3 regions of the Cupriavidus sp. 10L45 genome follow, and region 1 is predicted to be linked to each of the others. Evidence: predicted binding sites of a transcription regulator. Region 1 holds the regulator's gene; each other region holds the start of a gene.
What was found. Region 1 encodes HrcA, which represses chaperone genes, less so after heat shock. Its sites were predicted from a motif close to TTAGCACTCNNNNNNNNNGAGTGCTAA; they were not measured.

Region 1 (9,518 bases):
AGCAGTGCGGCGGACAGCCCTTGGGCGGCGCGACGGCCGCGCTTCAGCGTGTGGTGTGGCATCTACGACTCCTGGGGGCGTTGGTAGTGCGATGCGAACTGCTGAACTGCTGAGCTACAACCTACAGGAAAACGGGCGCTTTATTGCGCAGGCATGTCCCGGCTGGTGGGCATGGTGCGATGCGGCTTGAGCGTGCGGTCCGACGTGGCCGATTCCACGCGCGGCGCGGCCTGGAGCGTGGTCACGGCCTGCTCGAGCGTGATGTCGGGCGCGGCCGTGATGGCGGTGACCAGCCACACGCCACCGGACATCGGCCGCTTCACCACGTACCGCACCGGGCCCTCGATCGTCGCCAGCAGCTTGCCGGCATCCTCGGACACCATCACCTCGGGTGGCGTGAACTTGACGAGGATGTCGCCGATGGCGCGGTCGTCGGTGATGCTGCCGCGCGGCGGGGCGAACGATTTCGACTCCGACGCGCAGCCCGAGACGGCGCCCAGCGATGCCAGCGAAGCAGCGGCGGCCAGCGCCATCGCCAGGACCTTGCGGCGGGGGTGTTGCGGGGACTGACCAGCGGTCATGGGGCGAAGCTCCTGAAATCTGTATCTATATATATAGTGGGATGCGGACGTGGCGACGGTGCGGCTTTAGCCAGCAGCCCGGCGCGGGCGGCGCGAGCCCCCTTCGCGCGGGGTGGTGCTGGCCTGGTTGGCCGCAGGACTCGCGGCCAGTTCCGCAGCGCGTGCCCCTTGCGCCAGCATCTCCTGCGCGTGTTGCGTCGTCGTGGCGGTCACCGTGGCCCCGCCCAGCATGCGCGCGGTCTCGTTGACACGGCCCTCGGTGTCGAGCACGCGGATCCTGGACCGCGTGACGGCGGCCCGGGCCTTCGTGGCGTCGGCCGTCTCCTTGCTGACCAGCAGGTGCGTGCCGGCCTGCGCCGCCACCTGCGGCAGGTGGGTCACGCAGAGCACCTGCCGCGCGCGGCCCAGTTCCTGCAGGCGCCGGCCCACCACCTCGGCCACGGCGCCGCCGATGCCGGTATCCACCTCGTCGAAGATCAGCGTGGGCGTGGGCGCGGCTTCGCTCGTGATGACGGAGATGGCGAGGCTGATCCGCGCCAGTTCGCCGCCGGACGCCACCTTGGCCAGCGGGCGGGCCGTCACGCCGGCATGGCCGGCGACGAGGAATTCCACCTGCTCCAGCCCGTGGCTCTGGCCTTCGGCCTCGTCGAGCGGGTTCAGCGCCACCACGAAGGTGCCGCCGGCCATCGACAAGCCCTGCATGGCGTCCGTGACCGCGCCGGACAACGCCTTGGCAGCGGTCTTGCGTGCGGCGGACAGGTGCCGCGCCAGCGTCAGGTAGGCGGCGCGCGCGGCGGCCTCGCGGGCCAGCACCTTGTTGAGGTCTTGCGCGGACTGCAGGTCGTCGAGTTGCTGGCGGCGGGCCAGTAGTTCGTCCGGCAGTTGCTCCGGCGGCAGGCGATACTTGCGCGCCGCCGTGTGCAGTGCCTGCATGCGCGCTTCCACGGCCTGCAGGCGTTCCGGATCGAGTTCGAGCCGGTCGACGTAGCGCGTCAGCGAATGCGCGGCTTCCTCGACCTGCACCTGCGCCGGTTCCAGCGCGGCGAGCACGTCGCGTAGCGCGGGATCGACATCGGCCAGTTGCTGGATGCGGTGCACCACGCTGTTGAGCACGGACAGCACGGCGCCATCGGCCTCGGACAACGCGTCCAGCGCGGCGCGGCTGCCGTCGATCAGGCCGGCCGCGTGCGAGAGGCGGTTGTATTCGCCCTGGATCTCTTCCCACTCGCCCGCCTGCGGCGCCAGCTTGTCGAGTTCGCCAACCTGCCATTCCAGGCGCTCGCGTTCGAGCTGCATTTCGCGCGATTGCGACTCCACGGCTTCGCGCTGGCGCACGCAGGCGCGCCAGGCCCGCCACGCCTCCGCCACCGCGCCGGCCTGTTCGGTCAGGCCTGCGTGGGCGTCGAACAGGTGGCGCTGGGCGTCCGGGCGGAGCAGTAGCTGATGGGCGTGCTGGCCGTGGATGTCGACAAGCTGGTCGCCCACCTCGCGCAACTGGGTCAGCGTGGCCGCCGTGCCGTTGATGAACGCCTTGCTGCGCCCGCCCGCATCGACGGTGCGGCGCAGCAGCACGGTGCCTTCGCCGTCCAGGCCGGTTTCGTCGCCGGACAGTTCGCGCTCGGCCAGCCAGGCGTCCAGCGCCGCGTGCGTGCCGAAGGTGGCGCTGATGCTTGCGCGGGTGCTGCCTTCGCGCACCACGCCGGCGTCGGCGCGTTCGCCGAGCACCAGGGCCAGTGCATCGATCAGGATGGACTTGCCGGCGCCGGTCTCGCCGGTGAAGACGGTGAAGCCGGTGGTGAAGTCGAGGTCGAGCGTATCGACGATGACGAAATCGCGGATGGACAGGCTGCGGAGCATCGTGGCCTTGGGGGGAGTGGGGGCCGGCTCAGAGCCGGTTGTCCTCGGTCGGGTATTCGTGCCAGTGCAGCTTCTTGCGCAGCGTGGCGTAGTAGTTGTAGCCCACCGGATGCAACAGGGTCACGGTCTTGCTGGAGCGGCGCACGACGATCCGGTCGCCCTGCAGCAGCGAGGTCAGAGACTGCATGTCGAAATTGGCGCTCGCGTCGCGCGCGGTGGCCACCTCGATCGTCACTTCGGCGTCGTGCGGCAGCACGATCGGGCGATTGGACAGCGCGTGCGGAGCAATTGGCACCAGTACCAGCCCAGACAGCGTAGGATGCAGGATCGGTCCGCCGGCGGCCAGCGCGTAGGCGGTGGAACCGGTGGGCGTGGAGACGATCAGGCCGTCCGAACGCTGGTTGTACATGAAATAGCCGTCCACCGAGACGGCCAGCTCGACCATGCCGGAAATGCCCGAGCGGTTGACCACCACGTCGTTGAACGCCAGCGCGGAGAAGATCACGCCGTCGTCACGGATCACGCGGGATTCCAGCAGCATGCGGGTCTCGGCCTCGTAGCGGCCGGCCAGCATCTCGGGCAGGGCGCGCGTCACGTCTTCGAGCGGGATGTCGGTCATGAAGCCCAGCCGGCCATGGTTCACGCCGATCAGCGGCACATTGAGCCCGGCCAGCTGGCGGGCCAGGCCCAGCAGCGTGCCGTCGCCGCCGAGCACCACGGCCACGTCGGCCTCGCGCCCGATCTCGTCGGCCGAGAAGACGGGGTAGCCGGAGAGGCCGGTCGCCTGCGCGGTTTCGCGCTCGAACACCACGTCCTGGCCGTTGCGCGAGATGACGGCGGCCAGTTCCTCGAGCGGGCCCTCGATGCCGGCGGTCGCGTACCGGCCGACCAGGGCAACGGTCTGGAACGCGGCGCGGGGCGCGGCGGCGGGGGCGATGGCTGGGTTCTGGGGGGCAGACATGCCGGGATTAGACCATACCGCCGTGACCATTGTCAGTAGGCGGGCACGCACCGGTGCGAAGCCCGCCCGAACCGGGGAAAGTTGTTTAAAATCGGGGCACTATGGACGAACGTTCGAAAACGCTTCTCAAGACCCTGATCGAGCGCTACATCGCCGAAGGCCAGCCCGTGGGCTCGCGCACCCTGTCCAAGTACTCGGGTCTCGATCTCTCGCCGGCGACCATCCGCAATGTGATGTCCGACCTCGAGGAAATGGGGTTCATCGCCAGCCCGCATACGTCGGCCGGCCGGATTCCCACGCCGCGCGGATACCGGCTGTTTGTCGATTCGATGCTCACGGCGCGCCCGCTGGAGGGCGGCACCATCGAGATGACCGCCGAACTGGCCGCGCTGACCGGCCAGATCCAGGGCCAGCTGGGCGGACAGCAGCTGGGGCCGCAGCGGATGATCACGGCCGCCGCGCATACGCTGTCGAACCTCTCCCGCTTTGCCGGCGTGATCATGACGCCGCGCCGGGGCCAGTCGTTCCGCCAGGTGGAGTTCATGCGCCTGTCGGAGAAGCGCATCCTGCTGATCATCGTCAGCCCCGAGGGCGACGTCCAGAACCGCATCATCCAGACCGAACTGCCGTACACCCCCGCCCAGCTGATCGAGGCGGCCAATTTCTTCAATTCCCACTACGCCGGCATGAGTTTCGATGCCGTGCGCAGCCATCTGCGCGTGGAATTGCAGGACATCCGCCGCGATATGTCAGCGCTGATGCAGGCCGCCGTGGAGGCGGGCAGCAGCGCCATGGCCGAGGATGACGACCAGGTGTTCATCTCCGGCGAGCGCAAGCTGCTCGAGGTGGAAGACCTGTCGTCCAGCATGGACAAGCTGCGCCGGCTGTTCGATGTCTTCGAACACAAGACCAACCTGCTGCAGCTGCTCGATGTCTCGAGCCACGCGCAGGGCGTGCAGATCTTCATCGGCGGCGAAAGCCAGCTCGTGCCGCTCGAAGACATGGCCGTCATTACCGCGCCCTATGGTGTCGATGGGCAGATCGTCGGCACGCTCGGCGTGATCGGCCCGACGCGGATGGCCTATGAACGGGTCATCCCGATCGTCGACATCACCGCGCGGCTGCTCTCGAGCGCGCTCTCCCAGAACTGATGGCAGCTTGCGGGCACGCCACGTGACAGCGCGTGCGTGGCGCCCGCCATTTCCGGAAACCCTATGACGTTCTCGGCAGAACCGGCTTACCAGCATGGCCAGGCGCCCCGCACGGCCATCCTGCTTATCAACCTGGGCACGCCGGATTCGCCCACGCCCAAGGCGGTGGGGCAGTATTTGAAGGCGTTCCTGTCCGACCCCCGTGTGGTCGAGATCCCGCGTCTGGCCTGGCTGCCGATCCTGCACGGGCTGATCCTGCCGTTCCGCTCGCGCGCTTCGGCCATGAAGTACGAATCGATCTGGCTGCGCGAGGCGCACATGACCGGCTCGCCGCTGCTGGTGCACACCGAGCGTCAGGCCCACGCGCTCCAGCAGCACATGCACCGGCTCGGCCACGACGTGACCGTGGCCTGCGCCATGCGCTACGGCAATCCGTCGATTGCTTCGGTTATGGAGGCCCTGCGCCGGCAGGGTACGGAACAAGTGCTGTTATTGCCACTCTATCCGCAGTTTTCCGGGACGACCACGGCCACCGCGTTCGACGAGGTCTTTCGCGTGCTCGCCGGCTGGCGAAATCAGCCGGAATTGAGACTGATAAAGCACTTTCACGATCATCCGGCCTATATTTCGGCCCTGCAGCAGCAGGTGAGCGGTTATTGGGCGCAGCACGGCATGCCGGACTTTGCCCGGGGCGACAAGCTGATCCTGTCCTTCCACGGCCTGCCGCGCCGATTGTTGGATCTGGGGGACCCCTACCATTGCGAATGCCTGAAGACCGGGCGGATGCTGGGCGAGGCGCTCGGCCTGCAAGCGGGTCAGTATCAAGTGACGTTTCAGTCGCGTTTCGGCAAGGCGGAATGGCTCCAGCCCTATACCGCGCCGACGCTGACCGAACTCGGCAAGGTCGGCACGCATCGCGTGGACGTGTTCTGCCCCGGCTTCCCGGCCGATTGCATCGAGACGCTCGAGGAAATCGCCATGGAAGGGCAGTCCGAATTCCGCGTGGCGGGCGGCCAGGAATTCCATTTCATTCCCTGCCTGAATGATGCGGACTACTGGATTGCCGGGCTGGCCGAGATCGCGCTGCAGCATCTGCAAGGTTGGCCATTGCGCCAGCCGCATCCGCACGAGTTGGAAGCGCGGCGCTCGCGGGCGCAGACCCGCGGTGCCGCGGCGTAAGGAATCAAGGAGTTAGACGATGGATGTGGACTTCGAGGCGGGTGCCCGGCAACGCATCGACAAATGGCTGTGGTGCGCCCGGTTCTTCAAGACGCGCTCGCTGGCGGCCGAGGCCGTGGAGCGGGGCCGGGTGGAGGTCAACGGCCAGCCGGTCAAGAATTCACGCGAAGTGAAGCCCGGCGACGCCGTGATGATCGACGCGCACCAGCAGCGTTGGGAGATCGAGGTGAAGGGCGTGGCCGCCTCGCGCGGGTCGGCGCCCGTGGCGCAGACGCTGTATGCAGAAACGCCGGCAAGCCAGGCCCGGCGTCAGGAAGAGGCGGAACGGCGGCGCATGCAGCCTGAGCCGACGGCGCAGCTACAGGGCCGCCCGACCAAGCGCGACCGGCGCCGGATCGACGATTTCAGAAATTAGGGATTCAGCGGTTGTACGGGAAGTACGGAACGATGTAGTGCTTGAACACCGCCTTGCCGCTGCCATACTCGGTTTCACGCGGCGTGAACGCGCCGGAGGCGCAGATGAAGAGTGTCATCACCGACAGCGCGGCGAGTAGGCACACGGTAACAACAGGCAGCTTGTGCATGGCGAACCTTCCGAAGGATGCACCAAAATGATTCACAGCGTGCTCCCGTTATTTTTGTCATTTTTCATTGATAGATCTTAGTCATTGCGTTGCAGCAAAGCAATGAACACCAGATTGCATCAATCACGGCTTTGTAACCGCGTATTTCGGCGTCTCGCCCCCTTCACACTTGAAAAAACGGGGAGTGGCGCCAACTGCGGCTAGACTTGCCGGTTTGGCATCCCGACCCACCCGACGGCCTGCGCCAGGCGGGCCGAGTTTTAGATTTGATACGGATCGACATGGAAGAACAGAACCAGACCCAGACGCCATCCTCAGCTTCGAGCACGCCGCAGGCGGCGGACGATGCCCTGCGCGCCCAGCAGCCTGGCACGGACGCCCCGGCCGGCGATGACGTGGCCCGCCTCACGCAACAGGTGGCCGACCTGGAGGCCAAGGCCAAGGAAAACTACGAGCTGTTCCTGCGCGCCACGGCAGAGGGCGAGAACATCCGCCGCCGGTCGCAGGACGAGGTCAGCAAGGCACACAAGTTCGCGATCGAGAACTTCGCCGACAACCTCGTGCCCGTGATGGACAGCCTGCAGGCTGCGCTGGCCGACAACACCGGCGACCTCAAGAAGCTGCGCGAAGGCGTGGAGCTGACCGCCCGCCAGCTGGCCGCCGCCTTCGAGCGCGGCAAGATCGTCGAGTTGAACCCGGTGGGCGAGAAGTTCGACCCGCATCGTCATCAGGCGATTTCGATGGTGCCGTCCGAGCAGGAGCCCAACACCGTGGTGAACGTGCTCCAGCGCGGCTACATGATTGCCGAGCGCGTGCTGCGCCCGGCACTGGTGACGGTCTCGGCGCCGCGCTAAATCCCGCGCAAGCCGGAAACCCCCAAGCCTGACCCGACGCCCGGTGCCTGAACGCCCGGGCGTTGTTGTTTCCAGGAACCGTGCGATGTCAGACGACGCTCAATCCCCCCATCCCGATCATCTCGATCACCGCGCCTTCGACGCCTTCGCCATGCAGGCTGTCGACGGGAGCACCATCGACGCGGCCATCGCCGCCGCCGGCGAAGACCTGGTCTGCGTGTTCTTCTGGGGCGTGGACTGCTTCAACTGCGAGATGGCCAAGAAGGCGATGCTCGCCAACCCGGACCCGATTCGGGCGCTGAACCTGCGCTGGCTGCACGCCAACGTCTACGAACACCCCGAGCTGGGCAAGCGTTTCGGCCTGCACGGCATTCCGGTGTTCATGTTCTTCCAGCGGGGCAAGAAGCTGGGCCGCGCCACGGGCTGGCACGGCCACGGGCAGTTTGCGTCCGCCGTGGCTAACGCGCGGCTCAAGGCCGAGGGCAAGCCGCTGGCCGGTTGATCAGCGCGACAGCGCGTAGCCGATACGGAACTGCCACGGCGTCTTCTGGTTGTAGTCGAGCAGGCTCTCGCCGTAGCCGTAGAAGTAGCCGGCCATCAGGTATCCCGCCGTGCCCGGCAGCAGCCGCGCGAGCGGGTAGGTGAGCTGCGCGTCGACGCTGCCATAGCCTTTGCGCGTGCCCTTGCGCAGCGTGGCGGCGAACTCCCACGAATCGGGCCGGCCATAGGCCACCAGCAGGTCCATGTAGCCGCGATAGTGGGCGATGTCCTCGTTGTCGCTCTTGCCGACGTAGGCGTACACCTTGGGCGCCACGCGCCAGTGCCAGTCGGTCTGGTCGCCGAAATACATGGTCGGCTTCAGGAACAGCGTGTTGACGCTGCGCGACTGGTCGCCATCGCGCCCGTTCGACTCGTGCTCGAAACCGGTGGCCAGCGAGAGTCGGCTGATCACGCTGTTCTTCACGCCCGTATCGGACAGGTAGTAATAGAGGCTGGGCCGGTAGTTGGTGTCGCGGAACGGGCGCGATTCGTCGTGCAGGTCCCATAGCGAGAACTGCGTGTAGGCGAAGTACAGGTTGTCCAGCACGCTCTTCGAGGTCGGGTTCTCGCCCTCGAACAGGCGGTACTTGAAGCTGATCTGGAACTTGGCGTTGGCGCCGTCGTGGCCGCCGAACATCAGGTACATCGGCTCGTTGAACGAGAGGCGCTGCGCGTCGCGCAGGTCGGCCGGCGAGGGCCCCGGCGTGCCGCCGTTGGCGGCGGTGACGATCGGCGTGACGGGTACGGTTGCCCCATCCGGCTGCGGCGTGCCTTGGGCGGAAGCCAGATCCTTGTGCTCCGTCGCGGCGGTGCCCGGGGCCGTGGCCGCTACGGCGGGTGCAGCGGGGACTTCGCCCGGCAGCGGCGCGCGGTTCAGCGAGACGACGACCGGCGCGGCGTCGATGCCGGCCACGTCGAGCCGCACCTGGCCACGCATGCCGGCCGGCCAGTCGGCGGTATAGGTGATGGTGCGGATGTCGCCGTGGCGCAGGTTCAGCACGGAGGGGCCGCCGCCGGTGCGCTTCATCTCGATCCGCACGGGCGCGGCGAGATCGCCGGTGGCGCTCACCTGGAGCGTATCGGGCACCGCGTAGCGCCGCGTCGACTGGTCGGCGCTGACCAGCAGCGTGAGCGTGAAGGGGCGCGTGCCGTCGATCACGCGCGGCGGTTGCAGCAGCGAGACGGCGGCGTGCGCGGAAATCGGGCCCAACAGGGCGAACGAAAGGAGAGCCGCGCTGCCGAAGCCGGCGCGGCGAGGCACGGAGAGAGACATGGATCGTGCGCGTCGCGTCGGCGCAGGGGCCGGGGACACGTCAGAGTTTGGAATGCCCGACAGCCTAACACGTGGCTCGCGGGCATCTTGTGACGAATTGTTGGTGTGAAAAGTGCGGGGTAAGCCGGTCAGCCGGCAGCGCGGCGGCGGATATTGTCGACGTAGGCCTGCCCATCTGGCGGCATACCGGTGCGCTGTGCATTCCAGAGCATTTCGCCGAGGCATTCCATGATCTGGTGCTGGGCCTCGTGCTGGGAATCGAGTCGCCGCGAAAGTGCCTCATACGCCGCGCGAATGCCGGGCGGCTGATCGATCGACACCTGTTCGGAAATCGACAGGTGCATCGCCAGATGCAGGAACGGATTGGTCTGGCCGCCTTCGGGCGTGTAGTCGCGCGTGAGCGCGCCTTCGGTATCGGTCAGCAGCGGGTGGTATTCGGGATGCTCGTCGATCCAGTCGACGGCAATCACTTCGAGCGGGGTGAGGACATTGCCCGCCACCCGTTTCTGCCACGCGTCGCAGAAGAACCGGCGGACTT
Region 2 (9,518 bases), on a different contig from region 1:
AGGCTACGGGTGACGAATGCGGGGGGGCCGGGGCTGGTCACGAGCGCGAGCGGCATCCAGCTCGTCGATACGATCAACGGCGGCACGACGCAGGCCGGTGCGTTCTCGATCGACGGCCGCGCGGTGGCCGGCCCTTATGAATACCGGTTGTTCCGGGGCAGCATCGACGGCACCGCGCCGCAAGCCTGGTACCTGCGCTCCGAGCAGGACCCGCCTCCGCCGCCGCCCGACCCCGCGCCGGGCCCCGCTCCGAGCCCGGCGCCGGACCCTGTGCCCGATGTGCCCAGGCCGGTACGTCCGCTGTATCGGCCAGAGGTGGGCGCGTATCTTGCCAATCAACGCCTGTCGGGCCAGATGTTCGTGCATAGCCTGCATGATCGTCGCGGCGAGCCGCAGTATGCGGAGGGGGTGGGCCTCGTGGGGCAAGGCAAGCCGGGTGCGGGCTGGCTGCGCATGGTGGGCAAGTGGGAAGGCGGGCGTAGCAAGGATGGCGTGTTCAAGACCAGCACCGATTCGTTCCTGCTGCAAGGCGGCGCGGAGTTGGCGACGTGGCAGGCGGGCGGCGTGGCGAGCCGCCTGCATGCGGGCGTGATGGGCAGCTACGGCTACGCCAGCAGCGATGCCGAGGCGCAAGCCAACAGTGCACACGCGAAAGGCAAGGTCGAGGGCTGGAGCCTCGGGATCTACGGCACCTGGTACCAGGACGACGAGAAGAAGCACGGCGCCTATGCCGACGCATGGTTCCAGTACGGCTGGTTCAGCAACCGCGTGGAAGGCGACCAGTTGCCCACGGTGAAGTACAGCGCGAACGGGCTGGCGGTGTCTGGCGAGGTCGGCTATGCCATGCCGCTGCGCGGCGGCTGGGTCGTCGAACCGCAGGCGCAGTTGATCTACGTCGACTACAACGAGAGCGACATCGACGAGCCGAACGGCACCCGCGTGCGTGGCGCCAGTGCGAGCGGCATCCTGACGCGGCTGGGCGTGCGAACGCACCGCACGTTCGTGCGCGAAGACGGTCGCAAGCTGCAACCCTATGTCACGCTCAACTGGTGGTACTCGGACACCGAGAGCCACATCGCCTTCAACCAGGTGCAACTGGGTTCGATGTACCCGCGCAACCGCTTCGAAGCCAAGGTGGGCATGAACCTGGCGCTGAACAAGTCGTGGTCGGGCTGGACCAGCGTGTCCGGCGCATGGGGCCAGCAGGATTACTACCAATACGCGGTGCGTGTGGGCGTGCGATACGCGTGGTGACCGGCACGGCCTGCCGGATGAGGGGTCAGCGCAACACCCGGACCGCAGACTTGCGTTTGCCGCGTCAGCACGGTACAAACGAACGCAACCATCACGACACGGGGTTGGACATGGCCACTCAGGAAAGCGCGCTGACGTTTGCGCTGCTCGCCGTGCCCGCGCGCGCGGCCATCTGCCGCGCCTTGCTCGAGGCCGGCGATGACGGCCTGCCGGCCGACCAGCTCGCCCAGCTTGCCGGGCTCACCCTCCATCGCGCGGCCCATCACTTCAGCGAGATGGTGCAGGCCGAGGTGCTCGTCCTCGTCATTCGCGACCGCCGGGTCGGCTATGTGCTCAAGGCGCGCCGCGCGGTGCGCGAGGCGCTGGGCTACCTCGACAGCAGCGGACTCGACTAAGCCGGGGGCCGGGCGGCCGCGATCCGGGCGATGTTGTTGCGCGCGGCTTGCTCGGCATCGGCAAAGGCGGGCGTCAGGAACAGCCGCTCGCGCTGCGCCAGCGTAGTGAGGAAGCCCACGCGGCGTGCCATGAAGGCCGCGTGCAGCGCCGCGCCGGCCAGCCCGGTGCGCCGGGCCAGCAGCGCGCGGTTCTCCTCGAACACGGCTTGCGTATAGGCGTCGAACGCCTCGGCGGGGGCCGCCAGCCGGTACAGGTCCAGATCGAGCACCGTGGCCGCGTCGGGCGCCGTCGGCGTGTGCGCGCGGGTGTCCAGCACGATCTGCATGGCCTGGCGCAGCACGTCGTCGTCCACCTCATCCACCATGGTTTCGATCAACGCCGCCGAGGCGGCCTCGTTGTGCTCGCAGCCGGGCACGTACACGGCGTCATGAAACAGCACCGCCAGCGCCTGCGCCGGGTTCAGCGCGAGGCCCCGGGCGTGCGCCACCTCGAACATCTCGAGCACATGGGTGCGGTCGTGGTAGCGGCGATAGGGCGCCTCATAGAGCGCCAGCGCCTGGAGCACGGTCTGGCGCGGCAGGAAGTCCAGGCGGGCCAGCGCGGCCGGCCAGTCCGGCGCGAAGCGGGGCATCTCGCCCGCGTCGGTCCGCACCGGCTCGGTGAAGACTTCCGCCGTGCGCACCCACAGGATCGAGCGGTCGCGCATGGACTCGTAGACCACCACGGGCGCCAGGTCGGCCTCGAAGCGGCCCAGGCCGGTCACACGGTAGGCGCCGCCCTTGTAGTGGCGGTAAGGCATGCCCGGCACGAGGTCCGGGTCGTTCGGCATCGGTATCGACTTCGGAATTGGATTCGCCAAGATATAGACTCCACGGTTGCGGCGGATCATAAGTCATAGGGTAAACCCTTGTGTAGGGAAACCCCGTATTCAGCCCCTGTCTTGAAAACGACAACCCTCGTCCCTATAATTAGCACTCCCCGGGGGTGAGTGCTAACAGAGCCCTTGCGGTACCCGAAAACCGTTGGCCGTCGCCTTCAGACGGCCATTTGTGAATCAAAACTCACTTTTTGTACCTAGGAGTCCGTATGAACCTGCGTCCTCTGCACGACCGTGTGATCGTGAAGCGTCTGGACAATGAAACCAAGACCGCATCCGGCATCGTGATTCCCGACAATGCTGCCGAGAAGCCCGATCAAGGCGAAGTCCTCGCCATCGGCCCCGGCAAGAAGGATGACAAGGGCAACAACATTGCCCTCGACGTCAAGGTGGGTGACCGCGTGCTGTTCGGCAAGTATGCCGGCCAAGGCGTGAAGGTGGATGGCCAGGAACTGCTGGTCATGCGCGAAGAAGACATCATGGCCGTGGTCAACAAGTAATCCACGCGTCACTCGTACAGATCAGGAGAAACAGAACATGGCAGCAAAAGACGTAGTGTTCGGCGACGCCGCCCGTGCCAAGATGGTCGAAGGCGTGAACATTCTCGCCAACGCAGTGAAGGTGACCCTGGGCCCGAAGGGTCGCAACGTGGTGCTGGAGCGCAGCTTCGGCGGCCCGACCGTGACCAAGGACGGCGTGTCCGTGGCCAAGGAAATCGAACTGAAGGACAAGCTCCAGAACATGGGCGCGCAGATGGTCAAGGAAGTGGCTTCCAAGACCAGCGACAACGCCGGTGACGGTACCACCACCGCTACCGTGCTGGCCCAGTCGATCGTCCGCGAAGGCATGAAGTTCGTTGCCGCCGGCATGAACCCGATGGACCTGAAGCGCGGCATCGACAAGGCTGTCGGCGCTGCCGTGGAAGAGCTGAAGAAGCTGTCCAAGCCCACCACCACCAGCAAGGAAATCGCCCAGGTTGGCGCGATCTCGGCCAACAGCGACGCCTCGATCGGCGAGCGCATTGCCGAAGCCATGGACAAGGTTGGCAAGGAAGGCGTGATCACCGTGGAAGACGGCAAGTCGCTGGCCGACGAGCTGGAAGTCGTGGAAGGCATGCAGTTCGACCGCGGCTACCTGTCGCCGTACTTCATCAACAACCCGGAAAAGCAGGTTGTTGCCCTGGACAGCCCGTTCGTCCTGCTGTTCGACAAGAAGGTGTCGAACATCCGTGACCTGCTGCCGGTGCTGGAGCAAGTGGCCAAGGCTGGCCGTCCGCTGCTGATCATCGCCGAAGACGTCGAGGGCGAAGCCCTGGCAACGCTGGTGGTGAACAACATCCGTGGCATCCTGAAGACCGCTGCCGTGAAGGCCCCGGGCTTCGGCGACCGCCGCAAGGCCATGCTGGAAGACATCGCCATCCTGACCGGCGGTACCGTGATCGCCGAGGAAATCGGCCTGACGCTGGAAAAGGCGACCCTGAACGACCTGGGCCAAGCCAAGCGCATCGAGATCGGCAAGGAAAACACGATCATCATCGACGGCGCCGGCGACGGCTCGGCCATCGAAGGCCGTGTGAAGCAGATCCGCGCCCAGATCGAAGAAGCCACTTCGGACTACGACCGTGAAAAGCTGCAAGAGCGCGTGGCCAAGCTGGCCGGCGGTGTTGCCGTGATCAAGGTTGGCGCTGCCACCGAAGTCGAAATGAAGGAAAAGAAGGCACGCGTGGAAGACGCGCTGCACGCCACCCGCGCTGCCGTGGAAGAAGGCATCGTCCCCGGCGGTGGTGTGGCCCTGCTGCGCGCCCGCGCTGCGATCTCGGGTCTGCAAGGCGAGAACGCCGACCAGAACGCCGGTATCAAGATCGTGCTGCGCGCCATGGAAGAACCGCTGCGCCAGATCGTGCTGAACGCTGGTGAAGAGGCTTCGGTCGTGGTGGCCAAGGTGATCGAAGGCAACGGTAACTACGGTTACAACGCTGCCTCGGGCGAGTACGGCGACCTGGTGCAAATGGGCGTGCTGGACCCGACCAAGGTGACCCGCACCGCGCTGCAAAACGCCGCTTCGGTTGCTTCGCTGATGCTGACCACGGACTGCGCCGTGGCTGAATCGCCGAAGGAAGAGTCGGCTCCGGCCATGCCGGGCGGCATGGGCGGCATGGGCGGCATGGACGGCATGATGTAAATCACGCCGGACCAGACGAGGCCTTCGGGCTTCGTCAACGTCTGACAAAAACCCCCGCGGGCGCAAGCTCGCGGGGGTTTTTGTTTGGGGGCGGAGGGGGCGGGGGTCTAGATCTCCACCACCCGCCCCCAATCAAACACCGGGTTCTCCGGGTTGCCCGTTCGTCTCGATATATACCCGCGCGGGTTGCAGACTACGCGGGACTGGTCGATCCAGTAGTCGAAGCTGGTGTGGGTGTGGCCGTGGATCCAGAGGTCGGCTTGGGCCACGAGGTCGGGGCGGCGGGAGAGGAAGCCGGCGGAGACGATGTCGTGGGCGTAGCGGGGGTCCAGGCTGCCGAGGTCGGGGCCGTGGTGGGTGACGACCACGGTCTTGCCGTCGAAGGGTTCGGCCAGGGTGTCCGTCAGCCAGGCGGTGGCGGCGCGGTGGCGGGCCAGGGCGTCGGCGGGGGTGTAGGGGCGATGCTGGCCGGCCTCGTCGGTGGTTTCGATCAGCCGGTGGTCCACCACCACGCGGGCGCAGGCCTGCATGGCGTCGTCGATGCGGTCGGTGCCGTAGAGGCAGTAGTCGGTCCACCAGGTGGTGCCGATCACGCGCACCGGGCGGCCGTCGCCATCGGCGTACTCGGCCACGGCGCCGTTGAGCAGCGCCACGTTGGGCGCCGCCTCCGCCGCTTCGGCCATCAGGCGGTCCACGGTGTCGAAGTTGTTCTCGTAGTACTCATGGTTGCCAGGCACGTAGACCACCGGCACATCGAAGGTGCGGGCGGCCCAGTCGATGCCGTCGCGGCCGTTGGCGATGTCGCCGGCCAGGATCACGAGGTCCGCCGCGCACGCGGGGATCGCGTCGGTCTGGTTGTGCTCCAGGTGGATGTCGCTGAGGATGCGCAACTTCATGGGGGCTCCCGGACTCGCCATGTTGGTGTGCGATCGATTCTTCAAAAAAAAGACAGCCTGGTCAAGACCAGGCTGCAAAAGAGGAGCCAGGGGGGCCTCGGCGCTGCTCATGGGGGGCAGCGCGAGGGGCTGGCCGTGCCCGGAGGCCCGGCCGTGCCACTGGCTCCTTTCCTGGCTAGTGGGCCAGGCGCGGGGGGACGTAGCCGCCGTAGTACGGCCCGACGCCGCCGCCGCTGTTCGTGACCTTGAAGTTGGGGATGAAGTAGCCCTCGATGTACTTGCCGCTGCCGCCCACCGAGGCGGTGATATGGAACGCCGCGAATGCGGTGATCGGGCCGAGCGAGCCCGGGTTGAGCGACGAGGTGACCGGCAGCAGGTAGTCCTGGTTGACCCCCACATAGTTGTAGTTCGAGGTCTTGGTACCGTCCTGCATCCAGATCTTGTCGCCGATGGCCACCGGCGACGGGTTGCCGCTCTGGAGCAGGTCGCGCGTGGCGGTGGCGCTGTTGTCGGTGGACTTGAACGTAGTCCACTGGCCCGATTCGCACGGCCCGTAGTGGTAGGCGGACCCGATGCGGAACAGGTAGGGCTTCTTGGTCGCCGGATCGAGCTTGGGCTGGTTGGTGGCGCTGTCCCAGAAGTTGTTGTACAGGCACTGGCTCAGGGCCACCGGGAACAGCCCGCCGTTGCCGATGATGCCCGGCGCTGCGATCACCGCCACCGCGGTGGCGGTGGTGCTTGCCGCGGCGCCATCGAAGACCTGCGCCAGCAGGGTCGGCACGGGCCCGCCGTTGCTGCCCGCCCCCCGGCTGATGGTCACCTGCACTGCGGGCACGTCATTGGACGTCGGCGTGATGTCCTGCGGCTGGAGCCCGGCCGGCGTGCCGGTCAGGTTCCAGTAGCCGGCCTGCACCGTGCCGCTGGTCAGCGTGACGCCGGCGGCCTTGTTCAGGCTGATGGCGTTCGTGCCCTTGGTGACGCCCGCGGTCCAGGCGGGCTTGGGATTGGCCGGGAACAGCCCGGCCGCCCCGGCCAGCGCGGCGGCATCGGCGGCGTTCTGCAACTCGTTGCGTACGATGGCCAGATGGGCGACATCCACCGCCAGCGCGCCCACTGACAGCACCGAGATCAGCATGAACGGCATCATGATGCCGATGGCGCCGCGCTGGCGGTGCCGACGGGTCAGTCGGGCTGGCGGGTCCTGCCGCAGGGTTTCCTGGCGCATGGCACACCTCCTGTCTCTAGATTTGGGCTACTCGCATAGCATGGTGGTGAGCGCGTTGATCGTCAGCGGCCCGGTGAAGGGCCGGATCAGCGGGCCGAGCAGCAGGCCGTTGAACGTGTACGACACCTGCACGGTCAGCGCGGTCCCGGTCGACGCGCACGGCGAGACGGTCAGCGGGAAGGTGCAGGTGGCGGCGGCGCCATAGGTGACCAGCTTGTTGGTGCAGTAGTTGAGCGCCACCTGCTTGATCTGGGTGTTGGTCATCGCCGGGGACTTCAGCACCACGCCGGCGCGGGCCGCCTCGCGGCTGGCGTTGGTGACCACGGACTTGTCATAAAGCGCGGTGCCGAACTCGATCACGCCGAACACGATGAACAGCAGCAGCGGAAAGATCAGCGCGAATTCCACGGCGGCGGCGCCGGCGTGGCGCGGGCCGCCCGGCTGGCGGTGCCGGGGGGGAAGGGGGCGAGGGGGACGAAGGGCGGGTCGACGCATGGCGGGCTCCGGCGGGGTCAGTTGTTGGTCACGCTGCGCAGGGCGGTGACCACCTGGATGGCGGCCGGCCCGAGCAGCACCACGAACAGCGACGGGAAGATGCAGAAGATCAGCGGGAACAGGATCTTGGTGCCGATCTTGGCCGCGCGTTCCTCGGCCAGCGAGTGGCGCTTGGTGCGCAGCATGTCCGAATGCACGCGCAGCGAATCCGCCACGCTGGTGCCGAAGCGGTCCGCCTGGATCAGCATCGCCACCAGCATGCTCACATCCTCCACGCCGGTACGTGCCGACAGGTTGCGCAGCGCCTTGTCGCGCGGCAGGCCGGCGCGCAGCTCCAGCGTCAGCAATTCGTATTCCTCGGCCATGGCGGGGCGGGCGGTGCGCATCTCCGCCACCACGCGCAGGATCGCGGCATCCAGGCTCAGGCCGGCTTCCACGCAGACCATGATCAGGTCCAGGCTGTCCGGGAAGGCCTCGAAGATGTCGCGCTGGCGGCGGCCCACCTTCCAGCGCAGCGCGAAGTTGGGCAGGTAGAAGCCCGCCACCGCCATCGCGAACAGTCCCGTCATGAATTCCTGCTGCCGCGCGGCTTCCACCTCGCCGACCAGCGCTACCCAGAGCGCCATCGGCAGGCCGAACGCGAGCACGGTCTTGATGCCGAAGTAGAGCGGAATCGCCTCGGCCGAGCGCCATCCGGCATGGATGAAGCGCGTGCGCAGCGCGGAGTTCTCCCAGCCCTCCTTCGGCAGCGAGAGCTGCGCCAGCGGCCGGGCCAGCCGCTCCATCCGGCGCATCCATTCGCGGCGGCCGTCGGGGATCGGCGCGCCGCCGGGCGCCTCGCGCTCGATCTGGCCGAGCCGGCGGGCCACGGGGTTCGGGCGCATCACGATCATCGCGACCCAGGCCGCGCCGAAGACGATGGCGAAGGTGACGCCCAACAGCAGGATCGTTGTGGTTGGCATGGTTGTCCGGGAATCTTCCCGCCTCGGTAATTGGGGTGCCTGAATGCCTGCCCTACACGTGGATCCGCACGATCTGGCGCATCCACAAGATGCCCACGCAGGTCATGGCGACGGCGTACCAGAGCATCTGGATGCCGGTCGGGTCGGTCCACAGCGTGGCCATCATCTCGGGATTGATCTGGAACACGATGCCGCCGACCACCACCGGCAGCAGCGTCAGGATCCAGCCGCCGAGCCGGCCTTCGGCCGACAGCACGCGCACCTTGTCCAGCAGTTGCAGCCGCTTGCGGATCAGGCTGGCCACGTTGTCGAGGATCTCGGCCAGGTTGCCGCCGGACTCGCGCTGGATCAGCACCGCGATGACCAGGTAGCGCAGGTCCTCGATCGGCACCCGGTCGGTCAGGCCGGCCAGCGCGTCGTGCAGTGGAATGCCGTAGTTGATCTCGCCGAACACCAGGCCCAGTTCCGTGCCGATGGGCGCCGGCAGCTCGTTGCCGGCCATGTCCAGCGCGCTGGGCAGCGAGTGGCCGGCGCGCAGCGCGCGGCTGATCAGGTCGGCGGCCTCGGGCAACTGCGCTTCCAGCGTCGCGAGCCGCTTGCCCCGCTTGTGCAGCACGAACAGCAGCGGCAGCGTGCTGGCCGCGCCGGCCATCAGCAGCACGGCATACCACGGCGCGTTCAGCGTCGTCAGCACCATGCCGGCGAGGCTGGGCGCGGCCAGCGTGAGGGCCAGGAAGCGTCCCACGGACATATTCATGCCCGATTGCAGCATGAGGTGATCCAGCGCCTGCATGCGCGGCAGGCGCCGCAGCAGCCGGGCCAGGGCCGGCGACTGGCTCATCACGCGCTGCTTGAGGATGCCGGCGTCCTGCCCGTGGCCGGCGCTGTTGAGCAGCGCCGCCTCCACGCGATGGCTGAAGCGCCGCGCGTGCTGGCTGTGATAGGTGTTCCACCACAGGTAGGCGCCGACCCCGCCCAGCACGATGGCCAGGAACACCGACAGCGCGAAGGCGATCATCATCGGATTCATGGCGCGCTCCTAGACTTCGTGCTGCACGGCGGGGTCGAACAGCGACTCCGGCAGATGGATGCCGAAGGCCTGGAGCCGCTCGCAGAACTTTGGCCGCACGCCCGTGGCGCAGAAGTGCCCGCGGATGCGGCCGTCGCGCTCCACGCCCTGGCGGCGGAAGGTGAAGATCTCCTGCATGTTGACGACCTCGCCCTCCATGCCG
Region 3 (9,518 bases), on a different contig from region 1:
GCTGATGGTGATGACCGCCGCGTCCGCCTGCGACGAAGCGTGTGCCAAGCGGCTGTTCACGATGCGCCAGATCCGCGCGGGGCAGGGCCAGGACCGCGAGCGCATTACCCCGGTCTGGCTGATTTCCGATACGGGCACCGTGGACGAACGGCTGTCCAGCGCCTACAACGAACCCTATGCGGGCGTGCGCTTCCTGCGCATGGACGGTGCCGCGCTGCGCCAGTGGCTGCCGGCCGAACCGGGCGCCAGGGCTGAAGACACCGTGTACCTGATCGACCCGCTCGGCAACCTGATGCTGCGCTGGCCGAAGGAACCCGACCCGAAACAGATCAGCAGCGACCTGAAGAAGCTGCTCAAATTTTCCCGAATTGGCTGATTTGCGATGCTGCTCCAACTCGCCATCATTGGCATCCTGATTGCCCTGCTGCCGCTCTCGTACGTGCTGGTGCGGGGCAGCCGCGACAAGTATCGCAAGCTGGTCTGGGTCACCGCCTTCCTCACGCTGGACCTGATCATGTTCGGCAGCTTCACCCGACTGACCGATTCCGGCCTCGGCTGCCCGGACTGGCCCGGCTGCTACGGCCACTCGAACCCGCACGCGGCCATGGAGCCGATCCGCGCCGCCGAGACCGCGCTGCCGAGCGGCCCGGTCACGCTGGCCAAGGCGTGGATCGAGATGATCCATCGCTATTTCGCCATGGCGGTGGGTGTGCTGATCATCTCGTTGATGGTGCTGGCGTGGGTCAAGCGGCGCGAGCTGAAGCAGTCGCCGTGGTTCGCCACGGGGGTGTTCGTGCTGGTCTGCGTGCAGGGCTTGTTCGGCGCGCTCACCGTGACGATGAAGCTCCAGCCGATCATCGTGGTGACCCACCTGCTGCTGGCGATGGCGCTGCTGTCGTCGCTGATCGTGCTCGGCTCCCGCAATGACCCGCCGCACCCGGTGGCGCCGCAGGCGGCCTCGCTGCGCTGGGCGGCGTGGGTGGCGCTGGGCTTGCTGGTGATCCAGATCTTCCTCGGCGGCTGGGTCAGCACCAACTACGCGGTGCTGGCCTGCACCGATTTCCCGCTCTGCAACGGCCAGCTGGTGCCCGAGATGGACTTCCGCCACGGCTTCACGCTCTGGCGCCAGCTCGGCATGACGGCCGATGGCGATTACATCCCGCACGCGGCGCTGGTGGCCATCCACTGGGTGCATCGCGGCTTTGCCTTCGTGGTGCTCGGCTTCCTGGCCTGGTTCGGCCTGCGCGCGCGCCGGATGGAGGGCCTGACGCGCCACGCCACATGGCTGCTGGCCGTGCTGGCGCTGCAACTGGCCACCGGCATGTCCAATATCGTGTTCGACTGGCCGCTCGGCGCGGCGGTGGCGCACAACGGCGGCGCGGCCCTGTTGCTGATGCTGTTGCTCCGTCTCCACTACAATATCGGCCTCGCGACCCTCGCGACACGTTATGCCGGCGCCGCTGCTCAATCCGCCTCAGCCGCGCGCGCCACATGAAGGACAAGATGCCCCCCGTGGTCTCCGCTACCCAACCTCATTCCTCCGTGGGCCGAATTCGGCACCTGGCTCGCCAATATGCCGCGCTGACCAAGCCGCGCGTCACGCAACTGGCCGTGTTCTGTGCCGTCATCGGCATGTTCCTGTCGACGCCCGGCATGGTGCCCTGGTCGGTGCTGCTCGGCGGTGCCGCTGGCATCTGGCTGCTGGCCGGTGCCGCGTTCGCCATCAACTGCCTGGTCGAGCAGAAAGTCGATGCGCTGATGCGCCGCACCGCGTGGCGGCCTTCCGCCACCGGTGAGATCTCCAGCGCGCAGACGCTGGTGTTCTCGGCCATCCTCGGCGGCGCCGGCATGTGGCTGCTGCACGTGTTCGCCAATGACCTGACGATGTGGCTGACCTTCGCCACCTTCCTCGGCTACGCCGTGGTCTACACGATCCTGCTCAAGCCGGCCACGCCGCAGAACATCGTCATCGGCGGGCTGTCGGGCGCCATGCCGCCTGCGCTGGGCTGGGCCGCCGTGGCCGGCACGGTGCCGGCCGAGGCGTGGTTCCTGGTGCTGATCATCTTCACCTGGACCCCGCCGCACTTCTGGGCGCTGGCCCTGTATCGCCGCGCCGACTACGCCAAGTCCGGCCTGCCGATGCTGCCGATCACCCATGGCGAACAGTACACGCTGCTCCACATTTTGCTGTACACCCTGGTGATGATCGCCGCCACGCTGCTGCCGTTCGTCTACGGCATGAGCGGCTATATCTACCTCGCCGCCGCGCTGGGCCTGGGGCTGGTGTTCCTCGGCTACGCCTGGAAGCTGTTCCGCAACTACTCGGACGCGCTAGCGCAACGCACCTTCCGCTATTCGATCCTGTACCTCTCGCTGCTGTTCGCGGCGTTGCTGGTGGATCACTACTTCAAGTTCGTGCCGCAGGTCTGATGGCCCGCCTGCGGCATCTTGCCGCGCCCGGAGGCCAGCGCCGATGTGATCGGCGATACTTCCGGGCACCTCTCCCGACCACCGCGTATCCCGATGACTCTCCCCGGCTCTCCGTCCCTCCTTGCCCAGTTCCGCCGCCTCTGCCTGCTGGCACTCTGCACGGCTCTGCTGGCCGCCTGCGGGCAGCCCAAGCCCTCGTTCAAGAACGTGGATATCTCGGGCGCCACCGAGTTCGGCAAGGACTTCTCGCTGCTGGACCCGAGCGGCAAGACCCGCACGCTGGCTGACTTCAAGGGCAAGGCCGTGGTGATGTTCTTCGGCTACACGCACTGCCCGGACGTCTGCCCGACCACGATGGCCGAGCTGAAGGCGGTGATGGACAAGCTCGGCCCGGACGCCGACAAGGTCCAGGTGCTGTTCGTGACCGTGGACCCGGAACGCGACACGGGTGCGCTGCTGGGCCAGTACGTGCCCGCCTTCGACGCCCGCTTCCTGGGCCTGCGCCCGGCCGACGAGGCGGCGCTGAAGAAGGTGACCAAGGACTTCAAGGTCTTCTACGCCAAGGTGCCGGGCACCTCGCCGAACAACTACACCGTGGATCACTCGGCCGGCAGCTATGTGTTCGATACCAACGGCCAGCTGCGCCTGTTCCTGCGCCACGGCCAGGGGCCGGACCCGATCGCGCATGATTTGAAGCAACTGCTGTCGTAAGGCGAAGGCAAGACAAAAAAAGGGCCGGTCGCAAGACCGGCCCTTCTGCATTGCGGGGAGCGCAGGATCAGGCGAAAGCCGCCAGCGCACCCTTCATCTTCTTCATCGCGGCCGCCTCGATCTGGCGGATGCGCTCGGCGGAGACGCCAAACTCGTCGGCCAGCTCATGCAGCGTGGCGCCGCCCGAGCCGTCGTCGTTCACGTCCAGCCAGCGTGCCTCGATAATGCGGCGGCTGCGGGCATCCAGACGCTCCAGCGCCTCGACCAGCCCTTCGACCTGCATGCGGTCCTGGCGCTTGGCCTCGAGCACGCGGGTCGGCTCGTTGTGGTTGTCCGCCAGATACGCGATGGGGGCGAATTCCTCCTCGCCGTCGTCGATCTGGCCTTCCAGCGCCAGGTCGCCGCCCGACAGGCGGGTCTCCATCTCCATCACTTCTTCGGGCTTCACGTTCAGTTCGCGCGCCACGGCTTCCACCTGCTCGGGCGTGAACGTGTGTGCGCCGGTCTTGTGGCTGCGCAGGTTGAAGAACAGCTTGCGCTGGGCCTTGGTGGTCGCCACCTTGACCATGCGCCAGTTCTTCAGCACGTATTCGTGGATTTCGGCCTTGATCCAGTGCATCGCGTACGACACCAGACGCACGCCCTGATCCGGGTCGAAGCGCTTCACGGCCTTCATCAGGCCGATGTTGCCTTCCTGGATCAGATCCGCATGCGGCAGGCCGTAGCCCAGGTACTGGCGGGCGATGGACACCACCAGACGCAGGTGGGACATCACCAGCCGGCGGGCGGCATCGACGGATTCATGGTCGCGCAGGTCGCGCGCGAGGCGCTGCTCTTCCTCGGCGGTCAGCAGCGGAATCCGGTGGATAGCCTGGATGTAGCTATCCAGATTGCCCACTGCGGCCGGGAAGGCGAGCGCGAGGCTGCCAGCGGCGGCATTCTTGGGGGCCATCGGCAGACGGCCAGAAATCTTGGTTGGGTCGGCAGACAGAACTGCGGTCACGCTTATTGCTCCTTTCGCATCCGGCGGTAGGTTGCCGGCGTGCCTCGATTCCAGAATCGGAAGAGTCACTGCACTGCAACGCATATTAGCACTCAGGTTCGGCGAGTGCTAAGTTAGAGCTTCTATAGGGTTGATAGTTCCGGACAATGAATGTCGTTGTTGGGATAGTCTAATGGGCCTCGGTGCGGCGTCCGCGCCTTGTCTGGCAAGGGCTGGCGGGCCGCCAGCGTCGCGTACCATGATTAGAGGGAACTCGCCCCGATCGGTTTCATCGTGATTTCGGGATGCTGTATTGCACATTTCGCTACACTGGCGGCCAGCTTTCCGCTGTTTTCCCGTTGTTATCCCATTGCCAGGAGTCCTGTCATGTCTGCCATCGAACACTTGCTCAAGCCCCATGTGCGGGACATCGGCGAGTTCACGGTCCGCCGCCTGCTGCCCGCCGCCGCCACGCAGACCGTGGGCCCCTTCATCTTCTTCGATCACCTCGGTCCTGTGTCGATGCCGCCGGGTAATGGCATGGATGTGCGGCCCCATCCACATATCGGCCTCGCGACCGTGACGTATCTGTTCGAAGGCGAGATCATGCACCGTGACAGCCTCGGCAGCGAGCAGGTGATTCGCCCTGGCGACGTGAACTGGATGACCGCCGGCACCGGCATCACGCACTCGGAGCGTTCGCCAGACGCCGCGCGCCAGGCCGGTCCGCTGCTGCATGGCATCCAGACCTGGGTGGCGCTGCCGAAGGCGCATGAGAAGGATCCGCCGTCGTTCCACCACCACCCGGGCGCCACGTTGCCCAAGCTGGAGCTGCCCGGCGTGCGGATGATCGTGATTGCCGGCGACGCCTTCGGCGCGGAATCCCCGGTCCGCGTGTACAGCCGCACGCTTTACGTGGCCATCGACATGGAAGCCGGCGCGACGCTGGTGATTCCGCCCGAGCACGTGCAGCGCGGGCTCTATCCGGTGGAAGGCGATGTGACGATCGATGGCGAGGCGCTGGCGGGGGAACACCTCGCCGTGCTGGTGCCGGGCGAGCCGGCCACGCTGACCGCGACCACCGCCGCGCGCGTGATGCTGCTGGGCGGCGATCCGACCGACGGCCATCGCTTCATCTACTGGAACTTCGTGGCGAGCACCAAGGAAGACATCGACGACGCCGCGCGCCGCTGGGAGAACGACGAGTTCCCGCACGTGCCGGGCGAGACCGAGCGGATTCCGCTGCCTCCGCGCCGGCCTTAATCGGCTCTAATCGTCCGTAATCGTCCGTAATCGTCAGACCGGGCTCGTCCAGGCCACGCGCGTGGCCTGCTTCAGGCAGTCCTGGATGGTCGCTACCTGCGTGGCGATGGGCGCCGGCACCGGCGCGTCGCCATCGAGCACCTTGCGAATCCAGGCGGCGGTCAGGCCGACGTCGGTGCCCGGCGGCAGTTCGGGCACGTCGCCAATCGACCCGCCTACCGGATCGACCAGCGTCCGCTGATGGCCGTCGTGCAGCCAGTCGATGCGGCCGCTGCGGCGGGCATCCGCCACCACTTCCCCTTCGGTACCACGCGCCAGCAGCACGTTGGCGGGCTCGTGGGAGAAGTAATCGGTCAGCGTCTCGCGGTATTCCGGATGGGTGTAGCTATAGAGCCGCAGCGCCTCGGCCGGCGTGTGGCTGCCCACCGGTTGCAGCATCTTGACGATGGTGTGCGAGGAATTGCGCAGGCCGATGATCGGACGCTTGTCGAGCAGGCGCGAAAGCGCTGGAGACAGCACATCGATCGGCAGTACGGCCAGCGGATTGGCGGCGTCGCGCAACTGGTCCTGCGCGGCCTGCGTGGTGGCGCAGAGCGGCACGCCGAGCGCCTCGAACAGCTGCATGCTCGTCACCCGGCCGTTGAACTCGCGCGAGCCGTGCACCAGCGTCGGCACGCCTTCGCGCGCCAGCAGCAGCGCCAGCAGCGGCACCAGATTCGGCTGCTTGCGCGCGCCGTTGTAGCTGGGGATGACGACCACGGGCTTGTCCGGCGGCGGCGCCAGCGCGGCGCAGTGTCCGTGGGCGGCCTCGAGCATGCCGGCCAGCTCGTGCGGCGCCTCGCCCTTGATCCGGTAGGCCATCAGCACGGCGCCCAGTTCGATGTCGGAGACGCGGCCGGCCAGCATCGCATCGAACAGCACCTGGGCGTCCTCGCGGGGCAGCGCCCGGGCGCCATTGACCCCGCGGCCAATCTCCTTGATGTACTTGCTGGCCGAAAACGGCGGAAGGGTCGGGGCGGCAGATGTCATGGCGGGAGGGGATATGTGGATCGTTCTGCCGTTCATGATAGCGGAGCAGGGCGGCTTCGCCCACGCCCGCCATCCCACGCATCCCCGCCGGGGTCAGGCTGCCTCGCGCAGCGCCGGGTTGCGCTGCTTGCGGTAGAGGAAGTCCAGCACGGCGGTGCGGCAGGCGTGGTAGCCCTTGTCGTCGGCCAGCGCCACGCGGTCGCGCGGGCGGGGGAGGTCCACCTTCAGGATCTCGCCCACCGTGGCCGCCGGACCGTTCGTCATCATGACGATGCGGTCCGCCAGCAGCACCGCTTCGTCCACATCGTGCGTGACCATGACCACGGTGCTTTGGGTGCGGGCGACGATCTTGATGAGTTCGTCCTGCAGGTGGGCGCGGGTCAGCGCGTCCAGCGCGCCGAACGGCTCATCCATCAGCAGCACCTTCGGCGACATGGCCAGCGCCCGGGCGATGCCCACGCGCTGCTTCATCCCGCCCGAAATCTCGTGCGGATACTTGTTCTCGGCGTGCGTGAGGCCGACCAGCGCCAGGGTGTCCTGGGTGCGCGCCTTGAGCTGGGCGCGGCTCTCCGTGGCGGCGAACACGCGCTCCACGCCCAGGTAGACGTTCTCGAAGCACGTCATCCACGGCAGCAGCGAGTGATTCTGGAACACCACGGCGCGCTCCGGCCCCGGTCCGGCAATCTCGCGCCCGGCGCAGATCAGCGCGCCCGTGGTGGGCGTGGTCAGGCCCGCAATCAGGTTCAGCAGCGTGGACTTGCCGCAGCCCGAATGCCCGATCAGCGTGATGAACTCGCCCTCGGCAATGCCCAGGTTGATGTCGCGCAGGGCCACGAACGGCCCCTTGCGCGTCTTGAAGGTCTGGCCCACGTTCTCGATGCTGACAAACTTTTCCATGGCGATGGCTCCTTCGGGGGGGCGGTCAGTTGTTGCCGTAGCTGAAGCGGCGGGCCAGCGCGAGCAGCAGGTGCTCGAGGATCAGGCCCACCACGCCGATGATGAAGATGGCGATGACGATGTGCTCCACCTTGAGGTTGTTCCACTCGTCCCAGAGCCAGAAGCCGATGCCGGTGCCGCCCGTGAGCATCTCGGCCGCCACGATCACCAGCCACGCGGTGCCGATCGAGAGCCGCACGCCGGTCAGCATGTAGGGCAGCACGGCCGGGAACAGCACCTTGCGGAACACCTTCCATTCGGATAGATCGAGCACGCGCGCCACGTTCAGGTAGTCCTGCGGCACGCGCGTCACGCCGACGGCCGTGTTGATGATCATCGGCCAGATCGAGCAGATGAAGATGGCCCAGATGGCGGCCGGGTTGGCCGCCTTGAACAGCAGCAGCCCGATCGGCAGCCACGCCAGCGGCGAAACCGGGCGCAGCAGGCTGATCACCGGCGCCGCCATTGCATTCAGGAAGGCGAAGCGGCCCAGCAGGAAGCCGGCCGGAATGCCGACCACCGCCGCCAGCCCGAAGCCCGCCGCCACGCGCGCCAGCGAGGCGAGGATGTTCCAGCCGATGCCCTGGTCGTTCGGCCCGTTGCGATAGAACGGATCGGAGAAGAGCGGCACGGCGGCGTTCCAGGTGGCGCCCGGCGTGGGAATCGCCGGAATCATCGTGGCAATGCCGTGCCAGACCAGCAGGAACAGGACGAAGCCGACCAGCGGCGGCACCGTCTTGCGTACGACGGCGCCAAGCGCCTCGCGGCGGGCGGCCATCCGCTCCTGCGCGGCCAGTTGCGCCGCCCGGCGGCGGGTTTGCTCCTTGGTGTCGGTGTCGACAAGGTCCGAAGTCATGGCGGGTGTGCCTTCCGGCGCGGGGTGGGCAATGGCATTCACGTCTGGCTCCTGAAGTGAGGGCAGCGGGACATCAAGGAAACGACGAGGTCAGGCTTTGATCTTGAATCCATCGGCATAGGCCTTGGGGTCCTTGGTGGCATCCCAGGTCACGCCGTCGATCAGCTTGGCGGTGCGGAAATCGCTCTTGGGCACGGCCACCTGCGCGGCGGCGGCGGCCTGCTTGAAAATATCGATCCGGTTCACCTGCTTGGCCACGGCCAGGTAGTCCGGGTGCTCCTTGAGCAGGCCCCAGCGCTTGTGCTGCGTGAGGAACCACATGCCGTCGGACAGGAACGGGTAGTTGGCCGCGCCGTCCTGGTAGAACTTCATCGAATCGGGGTCGTCCCAGGTCTTGCCCAGGCCGTTGCTGTAGCGGCCCAACATGCGGTCCAGGATGATGTCCATGTCGGTATTCACATAGGACTTGGCGGCGATGGTCTCGGCGGTCTTGCGGCGGTTCGAGGTCGAGGCGTCGATAAACTTCGAGGCTTCGAGGATGGCGGCGACCATCGCCCGTGCGGTGTTGGGGTTCTTCTGGACGAATTCCGCCGTGGTGCCGAGCGTCTTCTCGGGGTGGTCCTTCCAGATCGCCTGGGTGGTTTCCACGGTAAATCCGATCTTGTCGGCGATGGCGCGCGCGCCCCACGGCTCGCCCACGCAGAAGCCGTCCATATTGCCCACGCGCATGTTGGCCACCATCTGCGGCGGCGGGACGGTGATGGCCTTGGCATCCTGCATCGGATTGATGCCGTTGGCGGCCAGCCAGTAGTAGAGCCACATCGCGTGGGTGCCGGTGGGGAAGGTCTGGGCGAACACGTAGTCGCGCCGCTCCTTCATCATCAGTGCCTTCAGGCTGGCGCCGTCCTTCGCGCCTTTTTCGGCGAGTTTCGATGACAGCGTGATGGCCTGGCCGTTGTGGTTCAGGTTCATCAGCACGGCCATGTCCTTCTTCGGGCCGCCGATGCCGAGCTGCACGCCGTAGATCAGGCCATAGAGCACGTGGGCGGCGTCGAGTTCGCCGTTGACGAGCTTGTCGCGCACGCTGGCCCAGTTGGCTTCCTTGCTCGGCGTGATCTTGATGCCGTACTTCTTGTCCAGGCCGAGCGTGGACGCCATGACCACCGAGGCGCAGTCCGTCAGCGGGATGAAGCCGATGCGGACTTCGGATTTTTCCGGGGCGTCGGAGCCGGCCGCCCAGGCGCCGCTGCGCACCAGCGGATCCACCAGCGTCATCACGCCGGCCCCGGCGATGGTGGCCAGCACGCGGCG

Region 2: groES (co-chaperone GroES) is a predicted target of HrcA. The motif match lies at 2,619-2,645, and genes of this name have one in related genera.
Region 3: rpoH (RNA polymerase sigma factor RpoH) is a predicted target of HrcA. The motif match lies at 4,230-4,256, and genes of this name have one in related genera.

Annotation. Positions count from the first base shown of each region.
Region 1 covers NZ_JBFTJC010000005.1:172,011-181,528, forward strand. Annotated here, with positions in the region: gene mprA (MprA protease, GlyGly-CTERM protein-sorting domain-containing form) at 1-62, opposite strand, end outside; gene AC1DFU_RS10850 (hypothetical protein) at 141-581, opposite strand; gene recN (DNA repair protein RecN) at 648-2,438, opposite strand; gene AC1DFU_RS10860 (NAD kinase) at 2,467-3,399, opposite strand; gene hrcA (heat-inducible transcriptional repressor HrcA) at 3,501-4,550, shown strand; gene hemH (ferrochelatase) at 4,614-5,729, shown strand; gene AC1DFU_RS10875 (RNA-binding S4 domain-containing protein) at 5,749-6,144, shown strand; gene AC1DFU_RS10880 (hypothetical protein) at 6,149-6,313, opposite strand; gene grpE (nucleotide exchange factor GrpE) at 6,595-7,167, shown strand; gene AC1DFU_RS10890 (thioredoxin family protein) at 7,253-7,669, shown strand; gene AC1DFU_RS10895 (phospholipase A) at 7,670-8,980, opposite strand; gene AC1DFU_RS10900 (DUF1841 family protein) at 9,109-9,518, opposite strand, start outside.
Region 2 covers NZ_JBFTJC010000012.1:103,084-112,601, forward strand. Annotated here, with positions in the region: gene AC1DFU_RS21245 (autotransporter family protein) at 1-1,254, shown strand, start outside; gene AC1DFU_RS21250 (helix-turn-helix domain-containing protein) at 1,365-1,649, shown strand; gene AC1DFU_RS21255 (DUF1653 domain-containing protein) at 1,646-2,479, opposite strand; gene groES (co-chaperone GroES) at 2,737-3,027, shown strand; gene groL (chaperonin GroEL) at 3,065-4,708, shown strand; gene AC1DFU_RS21270 (metallophosphoesterase) at 4,816-5,604, opposite strand; gene AC1DFU_RS21275 (TadG family pilus assembly protein) at 5,780-6,829, opposite strand; gene AC1DFU_RS21280 (TadE family protein) at 6,857-7,324, opposite strand; gene AC1DFU_RS21285 (type II secretion system F family protein) at 7,342-8,286, opposite strand; gene AC1DFU_RS21290 (type II secretion system F family protein) at 8,339-9,316, opposite strand; gene AC1DFU_RS21295 (TadA family conjugal transfer-associated ATPase) at 9,326-9,518, opposite strand, start outside.
Region 3 covers NZ_JBFTJC010000003.1:43,655-53,172, reverse strand. Annotated here, with positions in the region: gene AC1DFU_RS06135 (SCO family protein) at 1-376, shown strand, start outside; gene AC1DFU_RS06130 (COX15/CtaA family protein) at 383-1,495, shown strand; gene cyoE (heme o synthase) at 1,504-2,430, shown strand; gene AC1DFU_RS06120 (SCO family protein) at 2,524-3,141, shown strand; gene rpoH (RNA polymerase sigma factor RpoH) at 3,209-4,093, opposite strand; gene AC1DFU_RS06110 (pirin family protein) at 4,511-5,386, shown strand; gene ybiB (DNA-binding protein YbiB) at 5,420-6,415, opposite strand; gene AC1DFU_RS06100 (ABC transporter ATP-binding protein) at 6,509-7,312, opposite strand; gene ntrB (nitrate ABC transporter permease) at 7,338-8,249, opposite strand; gene AC1DFU_RS06090 (CmpA/NrtA family ABC transporter substrate-binding protein) at 8,298-9,518, opposite strand, start outside.